DNA from 3 places in the Pseudomonas sp. KB-10 genome. Region 3 is predicted to be linked to each of the others. Evidence: predicted binding sites of a transcription regulator. Region 3 holds the regulator's gene; each other region holds the start of a gene.
The links. Region 3 encodes sigma-54, which starts transcription at its own class of promoters, with help from an activator protein. Its sites were predicted from a motif close to ANTGGCATNNANNTTGCTNT; they were not measured.
Positions count from the first base shown of each region.

Region 1: the regulator sigma-54 is predicted to act here: its motif matches at 1,656-1,675, upstream of glnA (glutamate--ammonia ligase).
Region 2: the regulator sigma-54 is predicted to act here: its motif matches at 3,112-3,131, upstream of flgB (flagellar basal body rod protein FlgB).

Region 1 is NZ_QYYB01000005.1:220,016-225,820, forward strand. It holds gene glnA (glutamate--ammonia ligase) at 154-1,560, opposite strand; gene thiI (tRNA uracil 4-sulfurtransferase ThiI) at 1,890-3,344, shown strand; gene typA (translational GTPase TypA) at 3,495-5,315, shown strand; gene gbcA (glycine-betaine demethylase subunit GbcA) at 5,596-5,805, opposite strand, start outside.
Region 2 is NZ_QYYB01000002.1:190,912-196,716, forward strand. It holds gene flgE (flagellar hook protein FlgE) at 110-1,480, opposite strand; gene flgD (flagellar hook assembly protein FlgD) at 1,517-2,182, opposite strand; gene flgC (flagellar basal body rod protein FlgC) at 2,202-2,645, opposite strand; gene flgB (flagellar basal body rod protein FlgB) at 2,657-3,064, opposite strand; gene cheR (protein-glutamate O-methyltransferase CheR) at 3,372-4,199, opposite strand; gene DXK50_RS05905 (chemotaxis protein CheV) at 4,243-5,175, opposite strand; gene flgA (flagellar basal body P-ring formation chaperone FlgA) at 5,252-5,805, shown strand, end outside.
Region 3 is NZ_QYYB01000004.1:158,030-163,834, reverse strand. It holds gene lptA (lipopolysaccharide transport periplasmic protein LptA) at 1-354, shown strand, start outside; gene lptB (LPS export ABC transporter ATP-binding protein) at 354-1,079, shown strand; gene DXK50_RS12460 (RNA polymerase factor sigma-54) at 1,215-2,708, shown strand; gene hpf (ribosome hibernation-promoting factor, HPF/YfiA family) at 2,807-3,115, shown strand; gene ptsN (PTS IIA-like nitrogen regulatory protein PtsN) at 3,128-3,592, shown strand; gene rapZ (RNase adapter RapZ) at 3,594-4,451, shown strand; gene DXK50_RS12440 (HPr family phosphocarrier protein) at 4,466-4,738, shown strand; gene DXK50_RS12435 (ZIP family metal transporter) at 4,765-5,658, opposite strand; gene DXK50_RS12430 (superoxide dismutase) at 5,679-5,805, opposite strand, start outside.

The DNA of each region.
Region 1 (5,805 bases), on a different contig from region 3:
GCTCTGCTCGCGAACCTGGCGACCTGAAGAGCTTCGCGAGCAGAGCTCGCTCCTACAGGGCATGGTGTTGTTGCCTGCCCATAAAAAAGCCCCGCCAGGCAGGGCCGGGCAGGGCTCTTGAAGCGCGCCGCACGAGGGCGGCGCGAATCTGGTTTAGACGCTGTAGTACAGGTCGTATTCCAGCGGGTGTACGAAGGTACGTACCTTGATTTCTTCTTCGCTCTTCAGCTCGATGTAGGCATCGATGAAGTCGTCGGAGAACACGCCGCCCTTGGTCAGGAATGCGCGGCCCTTGTCCAGCTCTTCCAGGGCTTCTTTCAGGCTGCCGCACACCTGCGGGATCAGCTTGCCTTCTTCCGGCGGCAGATCGTACAGGTTCTTGTCGGCGGCATCGCCCGGGTGGATCTTGTTCTGGATACCGTCCAGACCGGCCATCAGCAGTGCAGCGAAGCACAGGTACGGGTTGGCAGCCGGGTCCGGGAAGCGCGCTTCGATACGGCGGGCTTTCGGGCTGGAAACGTACGGGATACGGATCGAGGCGCTGCGGTTGCGAGCCGAGTAGGCCAGCATGACCGGAGCTTCGAAGCCCGGAACCAGACGCTTGTAGGAGTTGGTCGACGGGTTGGTGAAGCCGTTCAGGGCCTTACCGTGCTTGATGATGCCGCCGATGAAGTACAGAGCGGTCTCGGACAGACCGGCATAGCCTTCGCCTGCGAAGGTGTTCTTGCCGTCCTTGGAGATCGACATATGCACATGCATGCCCGAACCGTTGTCGCCGTACAGGGGCTTGGGCATGAAGGTAGCGGTCTTGCCGTAGGCGTCGGCTACGTTGTGCACGCAGTACTTCAGGGTCTGAACTTCGTCAGCCTTGGCAACCAGGGTGTTGAACTTCACGCCGATTTCGTTCTGGCCGGCAGTGGCCACTTCGTGGTGGTGCACTTCGACGACCAGGCCCATTTCTTCCATGGCATTACACATGGCAGTACGGATTTCGTGGTCGTGGTCGCACGGCGGAACCGGGAAGTAACCGCCTTTGACGGCCGGACGGTGGCCCTTGTTGCCGCCTTCCACGTCCTGGTCGGTCATCCAGGAGCCTTGCTCGGAGTAGATCTTGAACATCGAGCCGGAGATGTCGGACTTGAACTTCACTTCGTCGAAGATGAAGAACTCGGGCTCCGGGCCCACGAATACGGTGTCACCGATGCCGGTGGTTTTCAAGAACTCTTCGGCACGCTTGGCGATGGAGCGCGGGTCACGATCGTAGCCCTGCATGGTGCTCGGCTCGATGATGTCGCAAACGATGATCAGGGTCGGCTCTTCGGTGAACGGGTCCAGCACGGAGGTTTCGTCGACCGGCATCAGGATCATGTCGGAGGCTTCGATGCCTTTCCAGCCATGGATGGACGAGCCATCGAACATCTTGCCGTGCTCGAAGAAGTCCTCGTCCAGGGCGTCACGGGCCGGCATGGTCACGTGGTGCTGCTTGCCTTTGGTGTCGGTGAAGCGCAGGTCTACCCACTTTACGTCGTGTTCTTTGATCAGTTGAACAGCCTTAGACATGTTGTCCTCCAGATGGAAAAGGCTCGCTTCGTGGAGCCCCGATATGTGCGGTGAAGCCCGGCGGGATAGTCCTTCAGGGCGACCTGCCTCACAAGGGAGCAAATTGCATGCCAGTGCCCTTTAATGGGCAGAGACCGCGAAACTCAGGCGCTGCGCCGGCTGCACGCTGATCTCGTGCAGATATTTGCACCATTTGAGGGCTGCAATTTCTCGTGAAGACCTATTTTGGTGCACTGTCTCGGCGCTGCAGTATTTTTGGTCAAAGCTTGAACAATTTCCGCTATAATCCGCGCCCCTGTTTTTTCGTCCCCCAAGTGGGCGGCCTATTCATGAAGCTGATCGTCAAAGTTTTCCCGGAAATCACCATCAAGAGTCGCCCGGTGCGCAAGCAGTTCATTCGCCAGTTGGGGAAGAACATTCGCTCCGTGCTGCGTGACCTTGACCCCGAGCTGCGGGTCACGGGTGTCTGGGACAACCTGGAGGTCGAGACCGACCTGGACGATCCGCGCCTGCTCAGCGAGATGACCGAACGCCTGCGCAACACACCGGGCATCGGCCTGTTCCTCGAAGTCAACGAATACCCGCTGGGCGATCTGGACGAGATCACCGAGCATTGCAAGCGCCACTACGCCGACCAGCTGCCGGGCAAGATCTTCGCTGTACGCTGCAAGCGCGGCGGCAAGCACGTGTTCAGCTCCATCGATGTCGAGCGTCATGTCGGTTCGCGCCTGCGCCAGGAGTGCGGTGCAGCCGGCATCGACCTGAAGAAGCCGGAAGTCGAAGTGCGCATGGAAATTCGTGACCAGCGCCTCTTCGTGGTGCACAACCGTCACGAAGGCCTCGGCGGCTACCCGCTGGGCTCGCTGGAGCAGACTCTGGTGCTGATGAGCGGCGGTTTCGACTCCACCGTCGCGGCCTATCAGATGATGCGTCGCGGTCTGGTCAGCCACTTCTGCTTTTTCAATCTGGGTGGCCGTGCCCATGAATTGGGCGTGATGGAAGTGGCGCACTACATCTGGCAGAAGTTCGGCCGCTCGCAGCGCGTGCTGTTCGTCAGCGTGCCGTTCGAAGAAGTGGTCGGCGAGATTCTCGGCAAGGTCGACAACAGCCAGATGGGCGTCATCCTCAAGCGCATGATGCTGCGCGCCGCCAGCCGTGTTGCCGAAAAACTGCAGATCGAGGCGCTGGTCACCGGGGAGGCGATCAGCCAGGTGTCGAGCCAGACCCTGACCAACCTGGCGGTGATCGATTCGGCGACCGACATGCTGGTGATGCGTCCGCTGATCGCCAGCCACAAGCAGGACATCATCGACACCGCCACGCAGATCGGCACCGCCGAGTTCGCCAAGAACATGCCTGAGTACTGTGGCGTTATCTCGGTCAACCCGACCACCAAGGCGCGCGGTTACCGCGTCGAGAAGGAGGAGGCGCAGTTCGACATGGCCATCCTCGATCGTGCTCTGGAACGTGCCACCCAACTGCCCATCGACCGCGTGATCGACGAGCTGGGCAAGGACGTGCAGGTCGAGGAGGTGCGTGAGGCGCTGGCCGGGCAGATCGTCATCGACATTCGCCATCCCGATGCTGCCGAAGACGAGCCGCTGGACGTGCCGGGCGTCGAGGTGCAGGCGCTGCCGTTCTATGCGCTGAACAACAAATTCAAGGAACTGGATGAGAACCGCCAGTACCTGCTGTATTGCGACAAGGGCGTCATGAGCCGCCTGCATGCCCATCACCTGCTGAGCGAGGGGCATGCCAATGTGCGCGTTTATCGTCCGGCATAGGACGCCGGGGTTGAATGGCGGGAGTATCCGCCATCGCCCTCCCGACCCAGCGCTTCAAGCGATGCCCTGTCTGGTTCGCTGAAACAGTTTTCTTCATATTCGTCGTCCAGGCTGGGCGACACACCGAATCCTCTGATCGAGATACACACAGTGATCGAAAATCTGCGCAACATCGCCATCATCGCCCACGTCGACCATGGCAAAACCACCCTCGTCGACAAACTGCTGCGTCTGTCCGGCACCCTCGACCGCAAAGAAGCGGAAAACGAGCGCGTCATGGACTCCAACGACCAGGAGAAAGAGCGCGGCATTACCATTCTGGCCAAGAACACTGCGCTGAAGTGGGGCGACTACAACATCAACATCGTCGACACCCCCGGACACGCCGACTTCGGCGGTGAAGTGGAGCGTGTGATGAGCATGGTCGACTCCGTATTGCTGGTAGTCGACGCTCAGGACGGCCCGATGCCGCAAACCCGCTTCGTGACCCAGAAGGCGTTCAAGGCCGGCCTGCGTCCGATCGTCGTGGTGAACAAGATCGACCGTCCGGGTGCGCGCCCTGACTGGGTCATCGACCAGATCTTCGACCTGTTCGACAACCTCGGCGCCACCGACGAGCAGCTGGACTTCCCGATCGTCTACGCCTCGGCCCTGAACGGCATCGCCGGCATGGACCACGAGAAGATGGACGACAACATGGACGCGCTGTTCCAGGCCATCGTCGACCACGTTCCGGCTCCGGTCGTCGACGTCAACGGTCCGTTCCAGATGCAGATCTCGCAGCTGGACTACAACAGCTTCCTCGGCGTGATCGGCATCGGTCGCATCGCCCGCGGCACCATCAAGGCCAACAGCCCGGTGACCGCCATCGGTGCCGACGGCAAGCGTCGCAACGGCCGTATCCTGAAGATCATGGGCCACTCCGGCCTGCAGCGCGTCGAAGTGCAGGAAGCCACTGCCGGTGACATCGTCTGTGTATCGGGCATGGACGAGCTGTTCATCTCCGACACCCTGTGCGATCAGAACAACGTCGAGGCCCTGCCGCCGCTGACCGTCGACCAGCCGACCGTGAGCATGACCTTCCAGGTCAACGACTCGCCGTTCGCCGGCAAGGAAGGCAAGTTCGTCACCAGCCGCAACATCAAGGATCGCCTGGAGAAGGAACTGCTGCACAACGTCGCCCTGCGCGTCGAGCCGGGCGAGACCCCGGAGAAGTTCAAGGTCTCCGGCCGTGGCGAACTGCACCTGTCGGTGCTGATCGAAACCATGCGTCGCGAAGGCTTCGAGCTTGCCGTCGGCCGTCCTGAAGTGGTGATCATCGAGAACGAAGCCGGCGAGAAACAAGAGCCGTACGAGAACGTCACCATCGACATCGAAGAACAGCACCAGGGTTCGGTGATGGAGCAGATGGGCCTGCGCAAGGGCGATCTGACCAACATGGTTCCCGATGGCAAGGGCCGTATCCGCCTGGAATACACCATCCCGGCGCGCGGCCTGATCGGCTTCCGTAACAACTTCCTGACCCTGACCTCGGGCAGCGGCATCCTGACCTCGACCTTCAGCCATTACGGCGCGATCAAGGCGGGCGAAGTCACCAACCGTCAGAACGGCGTCCTGGTCTCCATGGCCACCGGCACCGCGCTGACCTACTCGCTGGAAACCCTGCAGGCGCGCGGCAAGCTGTTCCTCGAGCCGGGTCAGGAAATCTACGAAGGCCAGCTGTGCGGTATCAACAGCCGTGACAACGACCTGGTGATCAACCCCACCAAGGGCAAGAAGCTCGACAACATGCGTGCTTCCGGCAAGGACGAAGTCATCGCCCTGGTACCACCGATCAAGTTCACCCTCGAGCAGGCGCTGGAATTCATCGCCGACGACGAGCTGGTGGAAGTCACGCCGAAGTCGATCCGTCTGCGTAAGAAGTACCTGAACGAGAACGACCGCAAGCGCTTCGAACGCGCCAAGGTCTGAGTCTTTTCAGGCTGAAATGAAAAGCCCCGCCAGAGCGATCTGGCGGGGCTTTTTCTTGGCCTGCATACCTGCGTGCAGCTTTCGGGTGTCGCGCGCTTACGTCAGACGTTGCTTCCGGCCATTTCGGCTCCATGCCGCCTGAGCGGAGCAGGGCGGCAAAAGAAAACCCCGGTCTCCTTGCGGAGCCGGGGGTTTCTTGATTTGCCTTAGCCTGCGTTCGGTCGGCAGGCCAGCAGCCCGTAGGCTGTGAGCCCGATCAACAGTAGCAGGCTGAGCGTCATCACTCGCCCGCGACCTGACGCAGGTTCTGCGCCGGGGTGTCGTCGAGGTTGTTGAGCATGCGCTCGCTGTACCAGTCGAGGAAGTTGATCACGCCGAACTCGTAGGTCTTGGAGTACGGGCCGGGCTGGTAGGCGGTGGAGTTGATACCGCGCTGGTTTTCCTCGCCCAGGCGGCGGTCCTGGTCGTTGGTGGCATCCCAGACTTCGCG
Region 2 (5,805 bases), on a different contig from region 3:
AAGGAATTAAAACAACGAGGAGAAGTGCCAGGGAATACCAGCGGCGAGGTTTTGCCGGCGCTGGAACGGCAAAGCGGCAAGCCCGGCTTGCCGCTTTGCTTCAACATCATTAACGCAGGTTGATGATGGTCTGGGTGATGGCGCTTTCAGTTTCGATGGTTTTGGCGTTGGCCTGGTAGTTGCGCTGAGCCACGATCAGGTTCACCAACTGGTCCGACAGCTCGACGTTGGAGTCTTCCAGCGCACCGGCCTGCAGGGCACCGAGCGTACTGCTTCGCGGCGTCCCGATCACCGGCTCACCGGACTCGAACGACTGTACCCAGGCGGTCTTGCCGACGGGAGTCAGGCCCTGCACGTTGGCGAAGTTGGCCAGCAGCACCTGACCTTGCACCTTGGACTGACCATTGGTGTAGCGAGCGAAGATCACCCCGGTATCGTCTACCTCCACCCCGGCGAGCTGACCGGTGGTGTAGCCATCCTGGCTGACCGCATTGACGCCGAATGATGCGGCGTATTGAGTCGAACCACGCATGTCGAACGTGAAGGCCGCGCTGTCCGCGCCATTGGCGACCATGGCACCCGGAGTGGCCGGGTCTTTCTCCGCCGGCGTCCAGTCCGCCGCTCCCAGGGCGAAAATACCGTTCGGAGTTCCGGCCGGAATGGGCGGAGCATCCAGGGCTGGATTCGCCGGCGCACCTGCAAGGGGAGTGAGGGCAGGTGTAGCGAACTGCCCGGCAGCATCGTAATTCACTGCGTAGCTGAACGGCCGAGTGCTGCTCGGATCACGAGGGTTAACCCCGTCGATCAGCACATGCATGGTCCAGCCGTTGTTGGCCGGCGCCTCGTTCTTGACGAAGTACTGGCTCATGACGTGGGCGTTGCCCTGCTCGTCATAGATATTGGTGGAAGTTGACCAGTTGAAGGACTGCGAGTCGCTCGGATCGAAGGTCGGCGCCGCCATGGTTCCGGCATTGGCCGGACGTACGGCGTTGGAGTTCAGGTTGATCGTCTGCGTGACCGAGGTAGTCGCCTTCGGCTCCTGCTGCCCGGCATTGACCCGCAGATCGCTGCGAACCGGCAGGATGTTGCCGTTCTCGTCCGCGCCATAGCCCTGCAGCCGATAGCCGAAATTGTTGACGATATAACCATCGCGATCGGTACCGAAGTAGCCGGCACGGGTATAGCTGATCTCGCCGTTGTTGCTGGTAACGAAGAAGCCGTTGCCGTTGACAGCCATGTCCAGGGCGTTCTGCGTGTAGTTGATATTGCCCTGATTGAACATCTGCGCCACATCGCCCAGCAGCACGCCACTGCCCTGCGGATTCTTGCCGGTGCCGAGCATCGACGAGGCGTAGAGATCGGCGAACTCGGCACGCGACTGTTTGAAGCCGGCAGTACCGGCGTTGGCAATGTTGTTGCCGGTGACGTTGAGGTCGCTGGTTGCCGCACGCAGACCACTGAGACCGATATTGAACGACATGGAAGACTCCTTTGCCGGAACGACCGGCGTAAATAATTACTGGCCGATGACCTGCACTTGGGAAAGCGGAACGTTGCCGAGGCCGGCGAGATTGAGCATCAGCTCGTTGCCGCCCAGCGTCACGCTGTCGACGTTGGCCGGCAGCATGGTGTAAAGACCTTTGGTTTCGTTACCGTAGGTGGCCTGCGCCTCGAACTTGTAGGTGCCGGGCGGCGCCACATTGCCACTCGAATCCTTGCCGTCCCAGATGAAGCTGACATTGCCAGCGGCCTGCTCGCCCAGGTTGATCCGGGTAACCAGCGAACCGGAGTTGTTATAAACGTTGACGTACACGTTGCTGCTGCTGACCGGCAGCACGGTGCTCGCCTTGAAGCTCTCACTGGTATCGACCACTGCCTTCTCGCCCGGCACGATAACCTTGCGGCCAACCAGAGAGGACGCCTGCAACGCCTGTGAAGACTGGAAGCTGGAGAGCATCGACCCCATGCTGGTGTTGAGTTTCTCGATCCCTTCCACCTGGCTGAACTGCGCCAGTTGGGCGATGAATTCGCCATTGCCCTGCGGCTCCAGCGGGTTCTGGTTGTTCAACTGCGCCACCAGCAGATTGAGAAACTCGTTTTTGCCGAGATCCTTATTCTGCTTGGTGTCCTGCTTGATCTGATACTGGTCGAGTACCGAGCTGGTTCCGCCTACTGTGCTCATTCGAAATCTCCTCGATGCGTTACTGACCCAGAGTCAGTACGCGCTGCAACATTTGTTTGGCGGTATTCATCATTTCCACGTTGGTCTGGAAGGCGCGACTGGCGGAAATCATGTCGGCCATTTCCTCGACCACGTTGACGTTCGGGTAGTAGACATAACCGTCGCCGTTGGCCATGGGATGATCCGGCTCGTAGCGCGGCATCAGGCTGCTCTGATCCTCGATCACACCCAGCACCTGAACACCACGACCTGCCTCGTCCTGCTCGGCGAACAGAGAGCCACGGTCGCCGCCCTGCGCTTGCTGGAATACAGTCGCGAATACCGGATGACGGGCGCGGTAGGTCTGATCCAGGCTCGAAGACACGGTCTCGGCGTTGGCGATGTTGCTGGAAATGGTGTTCAGGCGAGTGCTCTGGGCGCTCATGCCGGTTCCGGCGATATTGAAGACACTGGCAAGGGACATGGTCGCGCTCCTTATTCGCCGCGCAGGGCTGCGGTCAGCCCTTTGAATTTGCTGTTGAGGAAGGTAAAGCTGGCCTGGAACTGCACGGCATTCTCCGCGTAGTTGGCCTGCTCGATCTGCAGGTCAACGGTGTTCTGATCCAGCGAGGCATGGAACGGGGTGCGATACGGCAGCTCAGCCTCACCGGTTTTCACGCCGTCGGCCGGAATATGGCGGCTGTCGGTGCGGTTCAGAGAAACGCCACCGCGCTGCATACGGCTGTTCTGCTCAGCCAGCACGCTGGCGAAGTCCAGGTCGCGCGCCTTGTAGTTCGGGGTATCGGCGTTGGCGATGTTGTTTGCCAGCACCTCGGCACGCTGGGAGCGGAAACCGAGTGCCTGTTCGTGGATGCCGAGTGCGCTACCGAAATTGATGCTCATGTTCGAACCTTTGCCGCTAAGGCCATGTGGTCACTGTTGCGAGCTGTTAAGCAAAGGCTGTGCCAAGTTATTTAAATCAATAAAATCAACTACTTAACATCATATAAGGCGAAGACAAGCGGCAAAGCGGCAAGGCTTTACCGCTTGCTGGCAACGGGTGGCAAAGGGCGTTTGGCAGACTGCCGCCTGTCGGTGCGGATCTATTTGCGATAAAACAATCGCTCCCGCGCGAATAATTCCGCTCCTACAAATGCAAGCGGGAGGCCATGGGCCTCCCGCTAGTGATGATAACGAACGAGCCTCGCGGCTATTTCGCCTTGTAGATGATCCCAGGGCTGCATTGCACCATCTGATACTTATCCGGCAGGCCATTGAGCGCCTCGGAAGCGCCCAGGAAAAGGTATCCGCCAGGTTTCAGCGTGGCGTGAATGCGAGTGAGGATGTCTTTCTTCACCTCGGCAGAAAAGTAGATCAGCACGTTGCGACAGAACACGATGTCGAACTTGCCCAGCGCCGCGTAACTGTCCAGCAGGTTGAGCGGCCGAAACTCGACCCGACTCTTGACCGGCGCCTTGACCTGCCAGCGACCCGGCCCTTTGGGGTCAAAGTAGCGCTGCAGACGCTCCTGCGAGAGGCCGCGCCCCATGGCCAGGCTGTCGTACTCACCGGACTTGCAATTGGCCAGCATCGAAGGCGAAAGATCGGTGGCGACGATCTGCACGCCCGCCTTGAGCTGACCAAGATTGGTACGCTCGAACTCATCGATGGACATCGACAGCGAGTATGGCTCCTGCCCCGAAGAGCAAGCCGCCGACCAGATACGCAGGCGCTGAGCCGGATAGGCCTTGATCAACTCCGGCAGGACGCGGTTCTTGAGCACCTCGAATGGGTAGGTGTCGCGAAACCACAAGGTCTCGTTGGTGGTCATGGCATCCACCACCTGCTCGCGCAGCCCGCCGCGCGGCTGGCTTTGCATGCGCTGCACCAGCTCGCCCAAGGTTTTGATGCCGTTCTGTTCCATCAGCTTGTTCAAACGACTGGAGACCAGGTACTGCTTGTTGCTACCAAGCAAAATACCGCAGGCCTTTTCCAGAAACGTCCGGAACTGCTCGAAATCCAAATTACCTGAAGACACTAGCGCCGCCTCACCCACCATAACGTTCGCCGAAGGACGACCTTCAGCCCCCATCCGATACACGAATGCGATCGACCACACGTGCTGCCAAGTCATCTGGTTTGAACTTGGCGAGGAAATCGTCCGCGCCGACCTTCTTCACCATCGCCTGGTTGAACACACCGGAAAGCGAAGTATGCAGGAGGATATGCAGCTTCTGCATGCGCGGATCGCTGCGAATCTCCGTCGTCAGCGTGTAGCCATCCATTTCCGGCATCTCGATGTCGGAAATCAGCATCAGCAGCTCCTTGTCAGGATCGCGCCCCTCTTCCGCCATTTTCTTGAGGTAATTGAGCGCCTCTCGTCCATCATTCAGCGCCGTCACCTCGACGCCAACCGTCTGCAGACAGCGCGAAACCTGTTTGCGCGCCACCGAGGAGTCATCGACGATCAACACATGCTTGGTCACTGCCTGACTCTGAACCTGCTCATCGATGACGCCGGCGGAAATCACCTCGGAGGTAGGCGCAACCTCGGCAAGGATTTTCTCCACATCAATGATCTCGACCAGCTGCTGATCGAGCCGCGTGACGGCGGTCAGATAATGATCGCGCCCGGTTCCCTTGGGTGGCGGATGGATCTCTTCCCAATTCATGTTGACGATACGCTCCACCGAACGCACCAGAAAACCCTGAACCTTGGTGTTGTACTCGGTAATGATGACGAAGCTGGTCTTGAGATCTTCCAGCGGCGCCCGCCCGGTGGCGATGGATAGATCAAGGATCGGGATGGTGCCGCCACGAATGTTGGCCACCCCCCGCACCACCCGACTGGACTTGGGCATAATGGTGAGGTTGGGGCATTGCAGCACCTCCTTCACCTTGAACACGTTGATACCGTATAGCTGTGGGCCTTCCAGGCGAAACAGCAACAACTCCAAGCGGTTCTGTCCCACCAGCTGAGTTCGCTGGTTAACCGAATCCATCAACCCGGCCATGCCCGGACTCCTTCTTGTTTAGTCACGCATCCCCATTGAGCCTAGCAGGCGGCACGGGGCTTGCTTTGCATTGCTTATGAAGCAGAGAACGTCATCATTCCGTCAGCTACTGGCAAAGTGCCTTGCCCCTTTGTCCGTTTTACTCGCTTTGCCAACACTCGGCTATAGCAGTACAGCGGCGGCCACCTTTACCAGCACTGAAGAGCTTATCGGCGCAACCGAGTCCTTTCTTGAGCAGGCAACCGCCGAATATCTACAGCGTAGCGAAATTCAGGGCCGCCATGAGATTCGCGTCAATCGTCTCGACCCACGGTTACGCCTGCCCTTGTGCGATCAACCGCTGACCACCACGCTGGAAAGCCCGGCGCAGCCTCTGGGCCGCGTCACCACACGCGTGCGCTGCGATGGCAGCGCCCCCTGGACCGTGTTCGTGCCGGCTGAGATACGCTTGTACCGCCCGGTGGTCGTATTGACTCGCCCTCTCAAACGCATGAGCGTAGTCAAAGCCGCGGATCTCAGCATGATGGAACGCGACGTGGGGCCACTGGGTCAAAACTTCCTGACAGACCCTTCACAGGCAATTGGCAAGAAATTGACGCGGCAACTGGGCGGCGATCAGGTACTTGCGCC
Region 3 (5,805 bases):
AAGATCACCGGCGACACCGTGACCATCACGCAGACCGCCAGCGGCGATATCGATGTCTTCACCTCGGTAGGCAATCTGGCCTACTACGAGCAGAAGCCGGCCGAGGACAAGGAGATCGTCAAGGCCTACGGCAAGACCATCCAGTACTTCGCCAGCAACGAGCGCATCGTACTGATCGATCAGGCCAAGGTGATTCAGGAAGGTAATACATTCGAAGGCGAGAAGATCGTGTACGACACCCGCCGCCAGATCGTCAATGCAGGTCGCGCCACGGGCGGCAACGTCAGCACGCCGCGTCCACGCATCGACATGGTCATCCAACCGAAGAACAAACCCGCGGATCAGCAGCAGTAATGGCCATTCTCAAAGCCCAACACCTGGCGAAAAGCTACAAGAGCCGCCAGGTCGTGCGTGACGTCAGCCTGAGCATCGAAAGCGGTCAGATCGTCGGCCTGCTCGGCCCCAATGGCGCCGGCAAGACCACCTGCTTCTATATGATCGTTGGCCTGGTACGCGCCGATCAGGGCCGCGTGCTGATCGACGACCTGGACGTCAGCCATCAGCCCATGCACGGGCGCGCGCGCGCCGGCATCGGCTACCTGCCGCAGGAAGCCTCGATCTTCCGCAAGCTGTCGGTGGCGGACAACATCATGGCCATTCTGGAAACGCGCAAGGACCTGGACCGCGCCGGGCGCAAGGCGGAACTGGACAGCCTGCTGCAGGAGTTCCATATCCACCATATCGCCGACAGCCTGGGCATGAGCCTGTCCGGTGGTGAGCGCCGCCGCGTGGAGATCGCCCGCGCCCTGGCGACCAATCCCAAGTTCATCCTGCTCGACGAACCCTTCGCCGGTGTCGACCCGATCTCGGTGGGCGACATCAAACAGATCATCCACCACCTCAAGACCAAGGGTATCGGCATTCTGATCACCGATCACAACGTGCGCGAGACTCTGGATATCTGCGAAACCGCCTACATCGTCAACGACGGGCAGTTGATCGCCGAAGGCGACGCCGAGACCATCCTCGCCAACCAGACAGTGAAAGAAGTCTATCTGGGCCACGAATTCCGCCTTTAGGTCGGCGACGTTTCGCTACAGAAATATTGCACCCTCTAGGCAAGAACGAGAAATTCAGGCATATAATTTGCTTCCTGGCGGCGCTCCGGCGCCCTGATGTGGAAGGCGTAACTCGCCAGTAAATTAAGGTCTGCAATGAAACCATCGCTAGTCCTCAAGATGGGCCAGCAGCTGACGATGACCCCGCAGCTGCAACAGGCTATCCGCCTCCTCCAACTGTCGACCCTGGACCTGCAACAGGAAATTCAGGAGGCACTGGAATCCAACCCCATGCTCGAGCGCCAGGAAGATGGCGACGACTTCGACAACAGCGATCCGATGGCCGACGGTGCCGAAAGCGCCACCCCTGCCCCGAGCAAGGAAGAGAGCTACCAGGAAAGCACGCCCACCGTGGACAACCTGGAAGACGGCGAATGGGGCGAACGCATCCCCAACGAGCTGCCAGTCGATACCGCCTGGGAAGATATCTACCAGACCAGTGCCAGCAGCCTGCCCAGCAACGATGACGACGAGTGGGACTTCACCACCCGCACCTCCAGCGGCGAGAGCCTGCACAGTCACCTGCTCTGGCAACTGAATCTGGCCCCCATGTCGGACAAGGACCGGCTGATCGCGGCCACCCTGATCGACTGCATCAACAACGACGGCTATCTCGAGGAAACCCTCGAGGAAGTGACCGAGTCCTTCGACCCCGAGCTGGATGTCGAACTGGACGAAGTGGAAGTCGTCCTGCACCGCATCCAGCAGTTCGAACCGGCCGGTATCGGTGCACGCGACCTGCGCGAATGCCTGCTGCTGCAACTGCGCCAGCTGCCTGCCAATACGCCCTGGCTGAACGAAACCCAGCGCGTCGTCAGCGATTATCTCGAGTTGCTCGGCAGCCGCGACTACGCCCAACTGATGCGCCGTACCAAACTCAAGGAAGACGAACTGCGTCAGGTCATCGACCTGATCCAGCGCCTGAATCCGCGCCCGGGTTCGCAGATCGAATCCAGCGAGCCGGAGTATGTCGTACCCGACGTGATCGTGCGCAAGCACAACGACCGCTGGCTGGTGGAGCTGAACCAGGAAGCCATGCCGCGCCTGCGCGTCAACCCACAGTACGCAGGCTTCGTCAAACGCGCCGACTCCAGCGCCGACAACACCTTCATGCGCAATCAGCTGCAGGAGGCGCGCTGGTTCATCAAGAGCCTGCAGAGCCGCAACGAGACGCTGATGAAGGTGGCCACGCAGATCGTCGAGCACCAACGCGGTTTTCTCGATTACGGTGACGAGGCGATGAAGCCTCTGGTGCTGCACGACATCGCCGAAGCGGTAGGCATGCACGAGTCGACCATTTCACGCGTTACCACGCAGAAATTCATGCACACCCCGCGTGGTATTTACGAGCTGAAATACTTCTTCTCCAGCCACGTCAGCACCTCCGAAGGCGGCGAATGTTCATCCACGGCGATCCGCGCGATCATCAAAAAACTGGTTGCCGCAGAAAACGCGAAAAAGCCGTTGAGTGACAGCAAGATCGCTGGTTTACTGGAGGCACAAGGCATCCAAGTCGCCCGTCGGACGGTCGCCAAGTATCGCGAGTCCCTCGGTATAGCGCCCTCCAGTGAGCGCAAGCGACTGATGTAGGTCAGATCGACTGAAGGCCAAGGTCTTCAGGCCAAAGTGTTCCGGAGGCGGGTCGAATCGGACCCGCCGCTTACACAAGGCAACAAGGAGAAAGCGGTATGCAAGTCAACATCAGTGGACATCAGCTGGATGTGACCGACGCCCTGCGTGACTACATCGGCGAGAAACTGGGCCGACTGGAACGCCACTTCGACAAGATCACCAACGTTCAGGTGACCATGGAGGTCGAGAAACTCAAGCAGAAGATCGAAGCCACCCTGCATGTTGCCGGCGGCGAAGTCGTCGCCAACGCAGAACACCAGGACATGTACGCAGCCATCGACCTGTTGGCCGATAAACTCGACCGTCAACTCATCAAGCACAAGGAAAAGCAGCTCGAGCGTCTGCAAGGCGCCACGGCCCGCTAACATTCCCCATCCATGATCCGACTTGAAAACATCCTGACCCCCGGCCGTTCACTGGTGAACGTGCCGGGCGGCAGTAAGAAACGCGTGCTCGAACAGATCGCCAATCTGGTCGCCCGCGACCTGCCTGACCTGGATGCCCAGGACATATTCGAAAGCCTTATCGCCCGCGAGAAGCTCGGTTCCACCGGTTTCGGCAACGGCATCGCCATACCCCACTGCCGTCTGGCCGGCTGCAGTGCACCGATCAGCGCTGTTTTGCACCTCGATACCGCCGTCGACTTCGACGCCATCGACGGCGCGCCGGTCGATCTGCTGTTTGTCCTGCTGGTGCCGGAAGCGGCAACCGACGCGCACCTCGAACTACTGCGCCAGATCGCCAGCATGCTCGACCGCCAGGATGTACGTGAACGTCTACGCCAGGCCAACAGTGGCGAAGATCTCTATCAGGTCGTGGTGGACATTCAGAACGGTCAATGACATGCGCCTGATCATCGTCAGCGGTCGCTCGGGCTCGGGCAAGAGCACCGCCCTCGATGTACTTGAGGACAACGGTTTTTATTGCATCGACAACCTGCCGGCCGGCTTGCTGCCGGACCTCGCCGAGCGCTTCCTGCCGCACAGCGACATGCTGCTGCCGCAAGTCGCCGTCTCTATCGATGCACGCAACCTGCTGAGCCAGCTCAAGCGCTTTCCGGAGCTGCTCGAAGAAGTGCGCAAACGCAGCATCCGCTGCGATGTGCTCTACCTGGACGCCGAGGACGAGACGCTGCTCAAGCGTTTTTCGGAAACCCGCAGACGCCACCCGCTGACCAACGACAACCGCTCGCTGGCCGAGGCCATCGCCTACGAAAGCCAGCTGCTCGCGCCCATCACCGATCGTGCCGATCTGAAGATCGACACCACCCGGCTGAACCTTTACCAGCTACGCGATACGCTCAAGCTGCGCCTGCTCGGCCAGACGCAGACCGGGACCGCCTTTCTGGTCGAGTCATTCGGATTCAAACGTGGCATGCCGGTGGACGCCGATCTGGTGTTCGATGCACGTTGCCTGCCCAACCCTTACTGGAAGCCTGAGCTGCGCGACTATTCCGGCCTGGATCAGCCCGTGGTCGACTACCTGGCCGCGCAACCAGAGGTCGAGGAAATGTATCAGGACATCCTCGCCTATCTGGAAAAATGGCTGCCGCGCTTCGCCGCCAGCAACCGCGCCTACGTCACCATCGCCATTGGTTGCACAGGCGGCCACCACCGCTCGGTGTATCTGGCCAACCGCCTCAGCCAGGCACTCAAAGACTCGCTGAAGAACGTCCAGGTGCGTCACCGCGACCTCAGCTAAGGAGCCCTGCCGCGATGCCCGCACGTGAAATCACCATCATCAACAAACTCGGTCTGCACGCCCGCGCCGCGGCGAAGTTCGTCGGCGTGGCGAGCACCTACCCCTGTCAGGTGCGCATCGGCCGCAGCGCCGACAGCCTGGTAGACGGCAAGAGCATCATGGCAGTCATGATGCTGGCTGCCGGCAAGGGCACCAATGTGCATCTGCTGACCGAGGGCGAGCAGGACGAGCAGGCGATGAATGCGCTGGTCGGCCTTATTGAAAACTACTTCGAAGAAGGCGAATGACGTGCAGTCAGCCCACTGACGCGCCTCTAAGCCAGCGCCGTATCCAGCACCATCATTACGCAGAAGCCCACCGTCAGCGCCAGGCTGGCATCGCCGCGGTGCCCGTTGCTGTGCGACTCGGGGATGATTTCATGAACTACGGCGAACAGCATGGCCCCAGCCGCTAGTGCCAAGCCCCAGGGCAACAGCACCTGAGAAACACTCACCAGCCATGCGCAGAGCACCGCGAACAGCGGCTCGACCAACCCGGACACGACACCAATCAGCACCGCCTTGCCGCGATTCACGCCTGCAGTGGCCAATACCAAGGCGACGATGAGCCCCTCCGGAACGTTCTGCAGGGCAATGCCGATCGCCAGGCCATCGGCGCCCCTTAGTCCGGCGCCCGCCGCCACCCCGACAGCCATACCTTCCGGCACGTTGTGCAGCATGATCGCAATCACGAACAGCAGCACGCCTGGTCCAGGTCCAGCATGCGGCTGCGAAAGGCACTGCCGCTGCTCCAGCAACCGTCCCAGTCCCAACAGCGCTGCAGCGCCCAGCAGCAACCCAATGCTGGCCATGGCCCCCGCCCCCCAGGGGGTGAAGCCCTGGTCCGCCGCCACATCCAATGCCGGAGTGAGCAGCGAAAAGACGGTCGCCGCCAGCATGACGCCACCCCCGAACCCGAGCAGGCAGTCTCGCCAGCGCCGGGAAAGCTCGCCCATAAAGAGCACCGGCAGAGCGCCCAGCGCCGTTCCTGTGGCGCACAGCAGGCCAGCCTGCATCGCTCGCATCAGTTGCGGCTGTACACCCTGGTCGATCAGTGCGGCCGATTGAATGAACAGCAGCAACCCACCGCAAAACAGGATGGCTCCGCCGAACAGATAACGCAGAACTCGACCATTGAGGCCGGGGAGAGAAGTCAGCGGGGCTCGCATCACCGTTGGTATCCGCACATTCAGCTCAGGGCCTGCCGGTATCGACGCGTCACTTCACGCCAGTCGATGACGTTGTAGAAGGCTCCGATATATTCCGGCCGGCGATTTTGGTAGCGCAGGTAGTAAGCGTGCTCCCATACATCCAGC